One region of the Streptomyces sp. NPDC002845 genome, then DNA from elsewhere that is predicted to be linked to it. Evidence: riboswitches for the same ligand, from Rfam matches in the RefSeq annotation. Region 1 holds a riboswitch; each other region holds the start of a gene.
What was found. A riboswitch is a leader RNA that binds a small molecule or an ion and turns the genes downstream of it on or off. The one in region 1 is predicted to bind cobalamin.
Positions count from the first base shown of each region.

Region 1 (3,199 bases):
CAGCGCGGTCGGTTCGACACGGCACGCCTGGGCCTGCATGGCCTGCGCCCGACCGATCTCGGCGCCCTCGCGTGTCACGAACGAATTGAGGGACATGTTCTGCGCCTTGAAGGGCGCGACCTTGACCCCCTGCCGCACCAGCCACCGGCAGATCCCGGCGGTGACGACGCTCTTCCCGGCGTCGGAGGTGGTGCCTGCGACGAGCAGTCCGCCGCTCATGACGTCCGTCCTCTCCTGAGCAGTCGCGTCCTGAGCAGTGGCGTCCTGAGCAGTCGCGCGGCGGTGCGGTTGAGCGGTCGCGCCCCGGCGCACACGCCGAGCGCGAGCCACCCCACGCGCCGTGAGAGCCGTACGGTCCGCTCGATGTCCCCCACGGCCACGGCGCGCCCCTCGCCGTTGAGTACCGGCCGGTGCTCGACACGCCCCCCGTACGAGAGCGTCCCGCCCAGCCGCACGCCGAGCGCCCCGGCGTACGAGGCCTCCACGGGCCCGGCGTTGGGGCTCGGGTGCGCGGCGGCGTCGGCACGCCAGGCACGTACGGCCCCGCGTGGCTGGCTTCCGGCCACGGCGGCGAGCGCGGCGGTCAGCCGGGCCCCCGGCCACCCGGCCACGTCGTCGAGCCGGGCGGAGGCCCACCCGTACCGCCTGTAGCGGGCCGACTTGTGCCCGACCATGGCGTCCAGGGTGTTGACGGCCCGGAACCCGAGAAGCCCGGGCACTCCGCCCACGGCCCCCCACACCAGGGCCCCCACCACCGCGTCCGACGTGTTCTCGGCGACGGACTCCACGACGGCCCGGGCGATCCCGTCGGCGTCGAGCGCCTGCGGGTCCCGCCCGCACAGGTGCGGCAGCCGCGCCCGGGCGCCTTCGACGTCTCCGGCTTCCAGTGCCTGCCCAATGGCCCGAGCCTCTCGCCCGAGCGAAGTCCCCCCGACAACCGCCCAGGTGGCGGCGGCGGTCAGCGCGACGGAAGCGGTACGGGACGGACGTACGACGGCAGCGGCGACGGCCCCGAGCGCCACGACCCCACCGGCGCACACGGCGGTGTGCAGCGCGCCCCACCCGCGGTGGTCCCGCCACAGCACCCGCTCCACGGCGCCCGCGGCCCGCCCGAACGCGGCGACCGGATGCCCGCGGCGGGGGTCGCCCAGGAGAAGGTCACCGAGAAGTCCGGCGGCGGCGCCGTACGCGAAAACGCGATCGGCACGCATGACTTCAGCCGATCGCTACGGCGGGAAGGTCGCGCGTACCGCGTCGCGTACCGGGTGTACGGAGCCTCGTACCGCTACGGAGCCTCGTACTGTTCGGGAGCCTCAACGGGCAGCCGCTCATGGCGTTATGTCCTCACTCAGGGTGTCCGCGCCCTGGTTCGACGAGACCGGCGGCGAGAGTTCCTGGCTCCCGGGGCTCGGCACCCCGGTGACAGTGGCGGGACCGCGCCGGATTCACACCGGCTTCCTCTCCTGCCGCCGTACTGGCCCCGGCAGTCCACCACGGGGTTGGAAGACCCGTCAACTTGCCGTTGACCTGCGGCGCTGTGCTGTGCTGAGGCCCACACCGCTGAAATGTCGTCAGCCGGCCGAATCGGCGGTTTCTGTGCTCTTTCCCGGCCCGGAAGCTGGGAAGACTGGAGGGAACGGCAGTACGAACACTGAAAGCGCCGGCGAGCGGCATTGGGTGATTCGTGGCGGGGAGACGAACCTGGTGTGGCCGAGCCTCCGCAGCCTCGGGTACGCCCGGGCGGTGGCTGGACGCGGCGCTTGGGGACGTCACGGTGAGGACGCCGGGCCGGTGCGCTGACTTGTGGGACGAAGGAGTTCGGTGTGGTCGGCAGGGAGTCTTCGGGGCGAGTGTGGGTCAGGAGCAGTCACTCCGGTGACCAGGGCGAATGTGTGGAAGTGGCCGCTGAGGAGGGGCTCGTGCTGATACGTGACTCGAACCGGAGCAAGGACACGGTGCTCGTCTTCCGCCAGGCGTCGTGGTGTGGTTTTCTGGCGGAGCTTGTGAACCCGGGAGCGGGCGGCTCGTGACGATCCGCCCGGGGGGCGGGAGGTAGGCACATGGGAGATCGGGCCAGGGAAACAGCTTCGGCGCACACGGGGAAAACCGGCGCGCGAGGGACGTGGGTTGCGGCAGCCGCTCCGCTGGCGCTCTTCTGTTCGGTGGTGGGAGTGCTCTCCGTCGGGGCGGGTGCCCTGGCGGCGCTCCTGGTGCCGGGAGGGGCGGCGCGCGGTCTCGTCTGGCTGGTGGTGACCGTGCTGATCGCCGTCGGCGCCGGCGTGTGGTGGGGGCTCACCCCCGTCACCGAGCGGCTCCGGGTTCTGAACCGGGCTCTGTCGGGGGTTCAGCCCCGGAGGTCACAGCACCACTGACGGTGGTGGTCTGCGTACCTCCGGAGCGGTGGCGCAGCGCCCTGCCCAGCACCGTGCCGATCGCGGTGACGAGGGCCGCGCCGACCGCACCGATCACCGCCGTGGTGAGCGGGGTCGCGGCCCCGAAGGGAACGCCGGGGGCGACCCGGGCGGCCACGGAGACGCCGAACAGCAGGACGCTGCCGCATGTCGTGCCCAGCAGCAGCCGGACCGACAGCAGGCGTATCTCCCCGGCCACCCGGGCGCTCTCGACCTCGATGAGGGCCTCCGCCCACTCGGGCCGCTGTATGGCGTGCGCCTTGAGGGCGTGGTCGTTGAGCGCGGCGGGCTCGTCCTGGTCCGTCGTCTCGGGAGGCACTGCCGGTGGTTCGCCCGTCGGAACGGTGGGGGCCGTGCGTATTTCCCGCCACCACGCTCGTAATCCGAAGACCGCCATGAGGCCTCCCCCCGTTCTCCGCCCGGGCCACTCGTCCCGGGGTCAGCTGTTGTCCAGACTCTCCCTGATCGCGTCGAGCGTCTCGATCAACTGCTCGTCGCGGTACGCGATGGCGCTGATGTCCTCGAAGCACTCCTGGTAGCGCGCAGTGAGGCCCAGGTCGTCACGGTTCGACAGGCCCCCTGTGGGGCCCTCCATGTACAGCAGGTCGTCCTCGTCCTTGAACCCGAGCAGGATGAACGACGTAGCGGTGGCGTAGTGCGCCCCGGCGGAGAAGGGCAGCAGCTGGATGGTCATGCGGGGGTGTTCCGCCATGGTCTTGATGTGGTCCAGCTGGCGTCGCATCACCGCCGCGCCGCCGATCTCACGCCGGACGGACGCCTCGTCCAGA
Region 1 is NZ_JBSFUU010000008.1:30,008-33,206, reverse strand. It holds gene ACWD3C_RS07705 (cobyric acid synthase) at 1-219, opposite strand, end outside; gene ACWD3C_RS07700 (cobalamin biosynthesis protein) at 216-1,211, opposite strand; cobalamin riboswitch at 1,370-1,508, opposite strand; gene ACWD3C_RS07695 (DUF397 domain-containing protein) at 1,824-2,030, shown strand; gene ACWD3C_RS07690 (hypothetical protein) at 2,302-2,730, opposite strand; gene ACWD3C_RS07685 (helix-turn-helix domain-containing protein) at 2,851-3,199, opposite strand, start outside.

Region 2 (3,199 bases), on a different contig from region 1:
TCGGCAGGAACGACGCCTTCTGCTCCTCGGTGCCGTACCGCATGATCGTCGGGCCGACCGTGTTGAGCGCCATCAGCGGCAGCGGGACGCCGGCCTGGGCGGCCTCGTCGAAGAAGATGAACTGTTCCATGGCGGTCAGTCCGCGCCCGCCGTACTCCTTCGGCCAGCCCACGCCCAGCCAGCCGTCCGTGCCGAGGCGGCGGATCGTGTCGCGGTAGAACCGCTTCTGCGCGGCCGGTCCGGCGTGCCGCGTGTGGGCGCCCGCCGGGACCAACTCGGCGAAGTAGGCGCGCAGTTCGGTGCGCAGCCGCTGCTGCTCGGGCGTGTATTCGAGATGCACGGCGCCTCCTGGCTCCCCACGGCCGGACCTGACGGCGCACACCGTAGAACGTGTTCCAGAAATTGGGAACACGTGCGGGACACATGGCTAAGGCTCCCCGGAAGTCCGGGGAGCCTTAGCCATGTGGTCGATCGCTCAGCGAGTGGCGGGAGTTGCCTGTGCGGCGCTTCCCTTCTCCCGGGCGGCTGCCGGGCGCGGAGCCAGGAGCCGTTCCGCCAGGTGCCCGAAGACCAGGCCGTACGCGGTCCAGAGGGTCACCTGGATCGCGAGGGCGGACAGCCTGTACTGCCAGAGCAGCGTGGCGGGGAAGCCCTCGGGGGCCTCGTCGTAGGACGGCAGGAAGGCATACGCCAGGCCTACGGCGAGGACGAAGAAGGCGCCCGCGGCGACGGTGGCGTTCCAGTTGCCCAGGCGGGGCGCGAGGCGCTTGCCCAGGATCACGGTGCCGACGGCCAGGAGCACGCCGAGCACGATCATCAGGAAGTACAGCACGGTGCGCTGGTCGAGGGCGTCGGGGCTGCCGACGGCGGGCGGGTTGGGCGGGTACTTGAGGAAGGGGACGACATAGACCGCGACCAGCCCCGCCACCGCCAGGAGCAGCGCGCTCGCGCGCGGCCCGAAGAGGCCGATCCGGCCGAGCGCGAAGCAGTACGCGAGAGCGGCGATGCCGCCGAACGCGACGCCGTAGACCAGGACGCCGGTGCTCAGACCGGTGGTGGACTGCAGGGTGCGGCTGAAGGGTTCCTCGCCGCCGTGCTCATGGGCGTGGGCCTCCTCGAAGGCGATGGCCTCGTCGACCCGCGGCTCGCCCAGGAAGTAGGCGACGACCAGGGCGAGAAGGCCTGCGGCGAGGCCCGCGAGCATGCCGCGGACCAGGAGGTTTCTGACCGTTGTGGAGTTCATGCGCGGTTACGGTTCCTCGTCGCCGTCAGTGGCAGGGGAAGCCGAGCAGGTGGCGGGCGTCGTGCACCCACTCGTGGACGCCCTCCCCGGACAGCAGCGAGGTGGCGCCCTGTTCGGCGCCGACGAAGTAGAGCAGGACCAGCATCAGGATGCCGAAGAAGACCGCCCAGGGGACGATCGCGCCGACCGGCAGCTTTGCCGGTACGGCGGTGGGGGTTGCGGCCGACGATGCGACGGCGGACTGCGCCATGGCAGGACCTCCTGGGGAACTCGCGTCCCGTCTCGGTGGTGCACAGGACGACGGCCACGGGTCTGACTTGCTCAGCCCCTGTCGCCCCTGGCGGGCGCGGTACGGGCTGGGCTTACAGTGGCGCGACCGTGCCGGATTCCCACCGGCTTCCGTCGACCGTCATCGATATCGACGCGAACGTACCGCGAAGCGGGGTTCCGGCCAAGGGCGCATGGGCGGCGCACCGTGCGCCGGTGACCTGGTCACGCGGCCGTTTCCAGGTCGCCTTATGGTCATGTCCCGGACAGGGCAAGGGTGTTGAGTACGAGCCGAGGACGAGTCGAGTACGAGAGTGGGCGGATGACGAGCCGAGTGATGTTGATCTCACCCGCACTGAACAAGGCCCTCCGCGAGGCCCGTTTCGACGACGGGTGCCCGCTGGACGCCGCCGGCCTTCGGTCGGCCCACGCGGCCGCGGGCACGGTCCCGGCCGCCGACCGGGCGTGGGTCTCCCCCAGCGTGCGCTGCCGCGAGACGGCCGACGCGCTCGGGCTCGACGCCGTTTCGGTGCCCTCACTCGCCGGTCTGGACGTCGGCCGCTGGCGCGGCGCGGACCTGGCGGAGGTCAGCGGCAGGGAGCCGGAGGCGATGGTCCGGTGGCTGTCCGAACCCGACTCCGCCCCGCACGGCGGCGAGTCGGTCCGCGCGCTGTGCGACCGGGTCGCACGCTGGCTCGACACGGCCGCCCAGGTCGGCGGCCGCACCGTCGCCGTGGTCGAGCCCGAGGTCGTACGGGCCGTGCTGGTACGCGTGCTGGGCGCGCCGGAGTCCGCCTTCTGGCGCGTCGACGTACCCCCGCTGACCGCCACGGAACTCAGCGGCCGGGCCGCCCGCTGGAACGTACGGGCAGGACGGCCGCTCGGGGAGACGGGCGCCTCCACTGACCCCGCGTGAGCCGGCCGCCCTCGACGAGGGCAAGCTCCTCCGTCCGGCGCGCGGGTCTGCGTGGTGAGGCGCGGTCAGCCGGGCGGGCGAGACCCACGCCCACTCGGCCTCGGCCGACCGGACGGCCCTGGTTGCCGACCTCGACCGACGCGCCGACCGCGCTCTTCGCCCGACGGACCTGCCCCGTCGGGCGACCAGGCAGCCCTGGTCCCACTGAACGGCCCCCTCCCGCCTCAACCTGACCGATGACGCCGACCTCAACCGCCGGGCGGGCCGCCGAACCATCCGGCTGACGGTCGCTCGGTGCACGTGGCGGCCTCGCCGGGGCAACCCGGACCGGTCCGCCGAGCGAACGCACCCCGGCTGCCCACGCGCGGGAAGGCGGCGGCCAACCGGGGCCGGTCCCGATCTCCACTGCCCCGGGGACTCTCCGCACCAAACTGCCGTACGATCCCGCACCACCGAACGGGCCCCTGGAACACCCGAGCTTCCTCTTCCTCGACGAAGCACAGGACACCAACCCCGTCCTGGAACAGGTCTTCGCCGCTCAACGTGCCCACACCCAGCTGGTCATGGTCGGCGACTCCGCACAGGCGATCTACGGCTGGCGCGGAGCCCGGGACATCATGACAGGCTTCGAAGCCACCCACCTCACCCTGACTCGATCCTTCCGCTTCGGCCCCCTCCTTGCCGAACAAGCCAACCGGTGGCTCGCGTTCACCGACGCGCCCATCCGACTGACAGGCACCGAGGCGATCCCGACGAAGGTCGGTCTCGTCGCC
Region 2 is NZ_JBSFUU010000011.1:12,213-15,411, reverse strand. It holds gene ACWD3C_RS10035 (acyl-CoA dehydrogenase family protein) at 1-340, opposite strand, end outside; gene ACWD3C_RS10030 (CbtA family protein) at 476-1,243, opposite strand; gene ACWD3C_RS10025 (CbtB domain-containing protein) at 1,269-1,493, opposite strand; cobalamin riboswitch at 1,529-1,669, opposite strand; gene ACWD3C_RS10020 (histidine phosphatase family protein) at 1,833-2,426, shown strand; partial or broken gene ACWD3C_RS10015 (UvrD-helicase domain-containing protein) at 2,906-3,199, shown strand, end outside.
Region 2: it holds a riboswitch for cobalamin, as region 1 does, so the genes downstream of both, ACWD3C_RS10025 (CbtB domain-containing protein) here and ACWD3C_RS07700 (cobalamin biosynthesis protein) in region 1, are expected to answer to the same signal.

Region 3 (3,199 bases), on a different contig from region 1:
TTTCGCCCCCGCCGCCCCTACCCGTCCCATCCCCCAGGGGCTCCGCCCCTTCGACCCCACCGGTAGGGGGTGGGTGGTGGGGTTGTCGGGGGTCTGCGGGTTGTGTGGGGCTGGTCGCGCCCACGCGGCGGAGCCGCATATCGATACAGCCCCGCGCCCCTTGCGGGGCGCGGCCTCAGCCGGAGTGGCGCCGATGAGCCCGCGCCAACCTCGCCGACCTGCTCCAGCCCCATGGGCCCGCGCCAAGCTCCTCCAGCTCCGCGCTGAGCCTTTGCAGCCCAGACCAGGCACCATCAGCCTGTCCAGCGTTTGAGGACGAGGCCGTTCAGGCCGATCTACAGCAACCCCCACCCACCCAAACTGCCCTGCCCGCCCCCCGCCTCCGGCAGACTGCCATCCATGGACATCACGATCCGGCAGGCCAGGCCCGACGAGTACGACGCTCTCGGGGAGATCACCGCGCAGGCCTATCTCGGCGACGGCCTGCTCGACTTCGGTGAGAGCGACGGGTACCTCGGCGAGCTGAAGGACGTGGCCAAGCGAGCGGCCGCGGCCGAGGTCCTTGTGGCCGTGGAGCGGGACCGGGTGCTCGGCGGTGTGACGTTCGTCCCGTCCGGCGGTCCCATGGCCGACATAGCGCGGCCCGGTGAGGCCGAGATCCGCATGCTCGCGGTCACCCCCGCGTCCCGTGGCCGGGGCACGGGCGAAGCCCTCGTACGCGGCTGCCTCGACCGCGCCCGCGCCACGCCCGGCTGCGTCCGCGTCGTCCTGTCCACCCAGGCCGCGATGCGCACCGCCCACCGCATCTACGAGCGCCTCGGCTTCACCCGCACCCCCGAGCGCGACTGGAACCCGATTCCCGAGCTCGACATCAGCCTGCTCACCTACGAGCTGACGCTCTGACACCCTCTGGAACCGATACGGCACAACATGTGGGGGTGACCTCGCGGCCCGGCACAAGATGTATGCTCATGCTCGCTGTCGCCGCAGGGGAATCCGGTGCGAATCCGGAACTGTCCCGCAACGGTGTACTTGTGCATGTCTGTCCCCGGGACAGGCCCGCACGAACGTCAGTCCGAGGACCTGCCGACAGTGCGCCCGGCCGTCCGGTCCGGGTGCCCTGACGTCCGGGTCTCGTGGAATGGGCCGGTGGACGCGACGCCACGTGCGCTCGTGTGCTGCCCCCTGCCCTGTGCGAGGCCCCCGTGCCGAGCGAGGGAGAGCCCCACGTGACCATCGCGCCAGCCGAACCGGCTTCAGCAGCGGCTCAGTCCGCGACATCCACCGCGGACGACGGTCCCGGAGCAACCCTGCTGCGGACCCTGACCGAGCTGACCGCCGACCTCCCCGACGCCGACCCCGGCCGGGTCGCCGCCGCCGCGCTGCGCGGCCGGTCCGCCCGGGCCGACGAGACGGAGCTGCGCGAGCTGGCCACGGAGGCGGCGGCCGGCCTCATCTCCGAGGACCCGGCCTACTCCCGGCTGGCCGCCCGGCTGCTGACCATCGGCATCGCCGCCGAGGCCGCCTCGCAGGGCGTCACGTCCTTCACCGGGTCGGTCGCGGTCGGGCACCGGGAGGGGCTCATCGCGGACCGTACGGCCGAGTTCGTACGCGTCCACGCCGAGCGGCTCGACGCGCTCGCCGACCCGGACGCCGACGACCGCTTCGGCTACTTCGGTCTGCGGACGCTCCACTCCCGCTATCTGCTCCGGCACCCCATCACCCGCAAGGTCATCGAGACGCCCCAGCACTTCATGCTCCGGGTGGCCGCCGGTCTCGCCGAGGACGACACGACCCGGTCCGTCGACGAAGTGGCCGCCCTGTACGGGCTGATGAGCCGCCTCGACTACCTTCCCTCCTCCCCCACGCTCTTCAACTCCGGCACCCGGCACCCCCAGATGTCGTCCTGCTACCTCCTCGACTCCCCGAAGGACGAGCTGGACTCGATCTACGACCGCTACCACCAGGTGGCCCGCCTCTCGAAGCACGCCGGCGGCATCGGCATCGCGTACTCCCGCGTCCGCTCCCGCGGTTCACTGATCCGCGGCACGAACGGGCACTCCAACGGCATCGTCCCGTTCCTGAAGACCCTCGACGCCTCGGTCGCCGCCGTGAACCAGGGCGGCCGGCGCAAGGGCGCGGCCGCCGTCTACCTGGAGACCTGGCACTCGGACATCGAGGAGTTCCTGGAGCTGCGCGACAACACCGGCGAGGACGCCCGCCGTACGCACAACCTGAACCTCGCGCACTGGGTCCCGGACGAGTTCATGCGCCGTGTGAACGCCGACGAGCCGTGGTCGCTGTTCTCGCCGGCCGACGTGCCCGAACTGGCCGACCTGTGGGGCACGGAGTTCGAGGCCGCCTACCGCAGGGCGGAGGCCGAGGGGCTCGCCCGCAGGACCATCCCGGCCCGCGATCTCTACGGCCGCATGATGCGCACCCTCGCGCAGACCGGCAACGGCTGGATGACCTTCAAGGACGCCGCCAACCGCACCGCCAACCAGACGGCCGAGCCGGACCACGTCATCCACTCCTCCAACCTCTGCACGGAGATCCTGGAGGTCACGGACGACGGGGAGACGGCGGTCTGCAACCTCGGTTCGGTGAATCTGGGTGCCTTTGTCGATACGTCGACCGGCGACCTCGACTGGGAGCGGCTCGACGCCACCGTCCGCACCGCCGTCACCTTCCTCGACCGCGTCGTCGACATCAACTTCTACCCCACCGAGCAGGCGGGCCGGTCGAACGCGAAGTGGCGGCCCGTCGGCCTGGGCGCGATGGGCCTGCAGGACGTGTTCTTCAAGCTGCGCCTGCCCTTCGACTCACCGGAGGCCAAGCGCCTTTCCACCCGCATCGCCGAACGCGTCATGCTCGCCGCGTACGAGGCCTCCGCCGACCTCGCCGAGCGCAACGGGCCCCTCCCCGCCTGGCAGAAGACCCGTACGGCCCGGGGCGTCCTCCACCCCGACCACTACGGAGTCGAGTTCACCTGGCCGGAGCGCTGGGCGGCCCTGCGGGAACGCATCGCCGAGACGGGGCTGCGCAACTCGCTGCTCCTCGCCATCGCGCCCACCGCCACGATCGCGTCGATCGCCGGCGTGTACGAGTGCATCGAGCCCCAGGTCTCCAACCTGTTCAAGCGCGAGACCCTCTCCGGCGAGTTCCTCCAGGTCAACTCGTACCTGGTGAACGAGCTGAA
Region 3 is NZ_JBSFUU010000070.1:15,973-19,171, reverse strand. It holds gene ACWD3C_RS36095 (GNAT family N-acetyltransferase) at 400-903, shown strand; cobalamin riboswitch at 966-1,105, shown strand; gene ACWD3C_RS36090 (ribonucleoside-diphosphate reductase subunit alpha) at 1,230-3,199, shown strand, end outside.
Region 3: it holds a riboswitch for cobalamin, as region 1 does, so the genes downstream of both, ACWD3C_RS36090 (ribonucleoside-diphosphate reductase subunit alpha) here and ACWD3C_RS07700 (cobalamin biosynthesis protein) in region 1, are expected to answer to the same signal.

Region 4 (3,199 bases), on a different contig from region 1:
AACGGATCGGCGAGCGGATTGCGCAGCAGCGACTGCATGACGGCACCGCACACGGCGAGCCCGGCACCGCACACGGCCGCCAGCAGCGTGCGCGGCAGCCTCAGCTGCCACACGATCCCGTCCCGCACGGGGCTCAAGTCCGTGCTCCCCCAGCCGAGATGGGCCGCGACCACGGACCACACGTCGCCGACGCGGATGTCGGCCGGTCCGATGGTGATCGCGACGGCGAGCGAGCCGCACAGCAGGGCCACTCCGGTCGCGCCGAGCAGAAGCCCCCGGACAGTCACCCGGCGAGCCCGAACGCGCGCAGCCCGGCGGCGACCCGCTCCACGCCCTCCACGGTGCGGATGGTCGGGTTCATGGCCTGTCCGCTGAGCAGCACGTACCGCTTGTTCTTCACGGCGGTCATGTTCTTGGTGACCGGGTCGGACTCCAGGAACGCGATCTTCTTCTCGGCGGACTCGGCGGTCTGCGACTTGCGGACCAGGTCGCCGATGACGAGGACGTCCGGGTCGCGGTCGGCGACGGTCTCCCAGTTGATCTGGGGCCACTCCTCGTGCGTGTCGTCGAAGACGTTCTGGGCGCCGAGGGTCCGGGTGATGGTGCCGGGGGCTCCGCAACAGCCCGCCATGTAGGGGGACTCGGAGTTGGCGAACCAGTACAGGAGGGTGGCGTCGGAGGCGTCGATCCCCGAAGTGGCCGTCGCTGTCCTCTTCTTGAGCGAGGCGACGAGCTTCTCGCCCCGCTCCTCCACCCCGAACACCTCGGCGAGGTCGCGGACTTCGCCGTACACGGTGTCCATGGTCAGCGGCTTCGCCCGCGAGCCGTCCCCGTCGCCGGAGTTGTCCTTGCCCTCGCAGTCGGACGGCGAGACATAGGTGGGCACGCCGAGCTTCTCGAACTGCTCGCGGGTGGCCACGCCGCCCTTGCCGAGGGTGGAGACGAAGGACGCGGCGACGAAGTCCGGCTCGGCGTCCAGGACCCGTTCGAAGGAGGGGGCGTTGTCGGCGATGCGCTCCACCTTGGCGTTCGCCTTCTCCAGGCCCTTCAGCACGGGGTCGGTCCAGGTGGCGGTGCCCGCCATCCGGTCGGCGAGGCCGAGGGAGAGCATGATCTCGGTGGTGCCCTGGTTGAGGGAGACGGCCCGCTTCGGCGGGGAGTCGACGCGTACGGTGCGGCCGCAGTTGTCGAGGGTGACCGCGGCCTCGGCGGTCGTCGTGGAACCGCTCGTTCCGCAGCCGGTGAGGAGCAGCGCTCCGCAGGCGAGCAGGGCGGCGGGACGGGCAAGGCGCGCGAACGGCACGGGAGTCGGTCCTCGTCGTCGAGGGCTCGTACGCGGAGCCCGGTCGTACGGTGCTCCCCCGCCGTCGTCCGACCGCGGGGGCCGCCAGCAGGTCTTCGGACTCGGGATCACCCGGACGTGGCGCCTTCCCGGACCGTCCTGGTCCAGTGGCCGATGCCCCGCCCGTCCCCCTCACCGCTGCGCGTCAGTTCCGGATTCGCACCGGATTCCCTGACCCACGCACGTGGGTTCGACTGGCCTCGGCAAGCTATCACGCCGGGATGCGGGAATCGCCGGGCGCCCTGCGCTGTTGCCGACCGGTGAACCCCTACTTCGGACACGGGAGACAGGACATGTACGGCGATCCGGCCACGATCCGCAGAATCCTGACGGAACTCGGCGACACCTGGGCCGTCGTCGGCCTGTCCATGAACGAGCGCCGCGCGGCGTACGGCGTCGCGGACGTCCTGCAGCGCTACGGCAAGCGCATCGTCCCGGTGCACCCCAAGGCGGAGACGGTCCATGGCGAGCAGGGCTACGCGTCCCTGTCCGACATCCCCTTCCCGGTCGACGTGGTCGACGTCTTCGTCAACAGCGCACTCGCCGGGCCGGTCGCCGACGAGGCCGCGGCCATCGGCGCCAAGGCGGTCTGGTTCCAGCTGGGTGTGATCGACGAGGAGGCGTACCAGCACACCCGCGCGGCCGGCCTGGACATGGTGATGGACCGCTGCCCGGCCATCGAGATCCCCCGCCTGGGCTGAGAGCCTGTGTCACATCCCCGGTCGGATCAGCGCACGTCGTCATGGGGTCCCCCCCCCCCGCTAGAGCGCAGCCGAGAGTGGGGGAGCGTGCGATCGCAAGGCGCCGGAAGGTCCTCGATGGGGGTGCCCCCGCGCGAGCCGAGCGAAGCCGGTTCGAGCGTGGGGGAGGAGCCACGTGGGCGTTTCGGCAACGCGGCTGGGGGTCCCCCCACGCCCTTAAGGCAGTGGGGGAGTGCGTGCCAGGCGGCGGGCGCCCGGCCGGGGACATGACACAGGCTCTGAGCTCTCACTCGTGGGGTACGACGGCGACGGGCGCCGTGGCGTGGTGCAGTACCGCGTGGGTGACCGGGCCGATGTGGGGGCCGACGGGCGCGTGGCGGATGCGGCGGCCGACGACGAGCAGAGAGGCCTCGCGGGAGGCGTCCACCAGGTGGTCGGCTGCCCTGCCGAGCCGTGACTCCTCGGCGACCTCGACGACCGGGAACTTCTGCCGCCAGGGGCGCAGGACCTCGGTCAGAGCGGCGGCGTCCCGCTGCCCCAGTTCGGCGCTCGGTTCGACGGGCATGGGAGGGCCGTACGCGAAGTGGGGTGGCAGGTTCCAGCCGTGGACGACCCGGAGGAGGGTCTCGCGCCGGACGGCCGCCTCGAACGCGAACCCGATGAGCGTGTCGTCGGGGTCGGACGTGTCGATGCCGAGGGCGACGGGGCGGAACGGTGCCGCGGCGGACGGGATTCCGGACGGGTCCTTCCCATGCTCGTCGACCGCCTGCTCCCCGGCCCGGACGAGGACGACGGGCCGCTCGGCGTGCGCGACGACGGCCTGGCCGACCGAGCCGAGCAGGAACCCGGCGATCCCGCTGAGCCCACAGGACCCCAGGGCGAGCAGTTCGGACTCCCGCGCGACCCCGGTCAGCACCTCGCTCGCCCGGCCGAAGAGCCGCTCCGCGCTCACGTCGAGGCCGGGGTGCCGGGCCCGGAGGCCGTCGGCCGTGTCCTGGGGGAACCGGTCGCCCCAGTCCTGCCGGGTCTCGGCTTCCAGGAACGGCTCGTGCCCCATGACCTCGGGCACCACTTCCAATACGTTGACGAGGCGCAACGGCAGTCCCCTCAGCTCGGCCTCGCGCGCCGCCCACTCGGCGGCGGCCACGCTCTCGGG
Region 4 is NZ_JBSFUU010000078.1:36,829-40,027, reverse strand. It holds gene ACWD3C_RS38215 (FecCD family ABC transporter permease) at 1-287, opposite strand, end outside; gene ACWD3C_RS38210 (ABC transporter substrate-binding protein) at 284-1,303, opposite strand; cobalamin riboswitch at 1,373-1,556, opposite strand; gene ACWD3C_RS38205 (CoA-binding protein) at 1,636-2,043, shown strand; gene ACWD3C_RS38200 (universal stress protein) at 2,330-3,199, opposite strand, start outside.
Region 4: it holds a riboswitch for cobalamin, as region 1 does, so the genes downstream of both, ACWD3C_RS38210 (ABC transporter substrate-binding protein) here and ACWD3C_RS07700 (cobalamin biosynthesis protein) in region 1, are expected to answer to the same signal.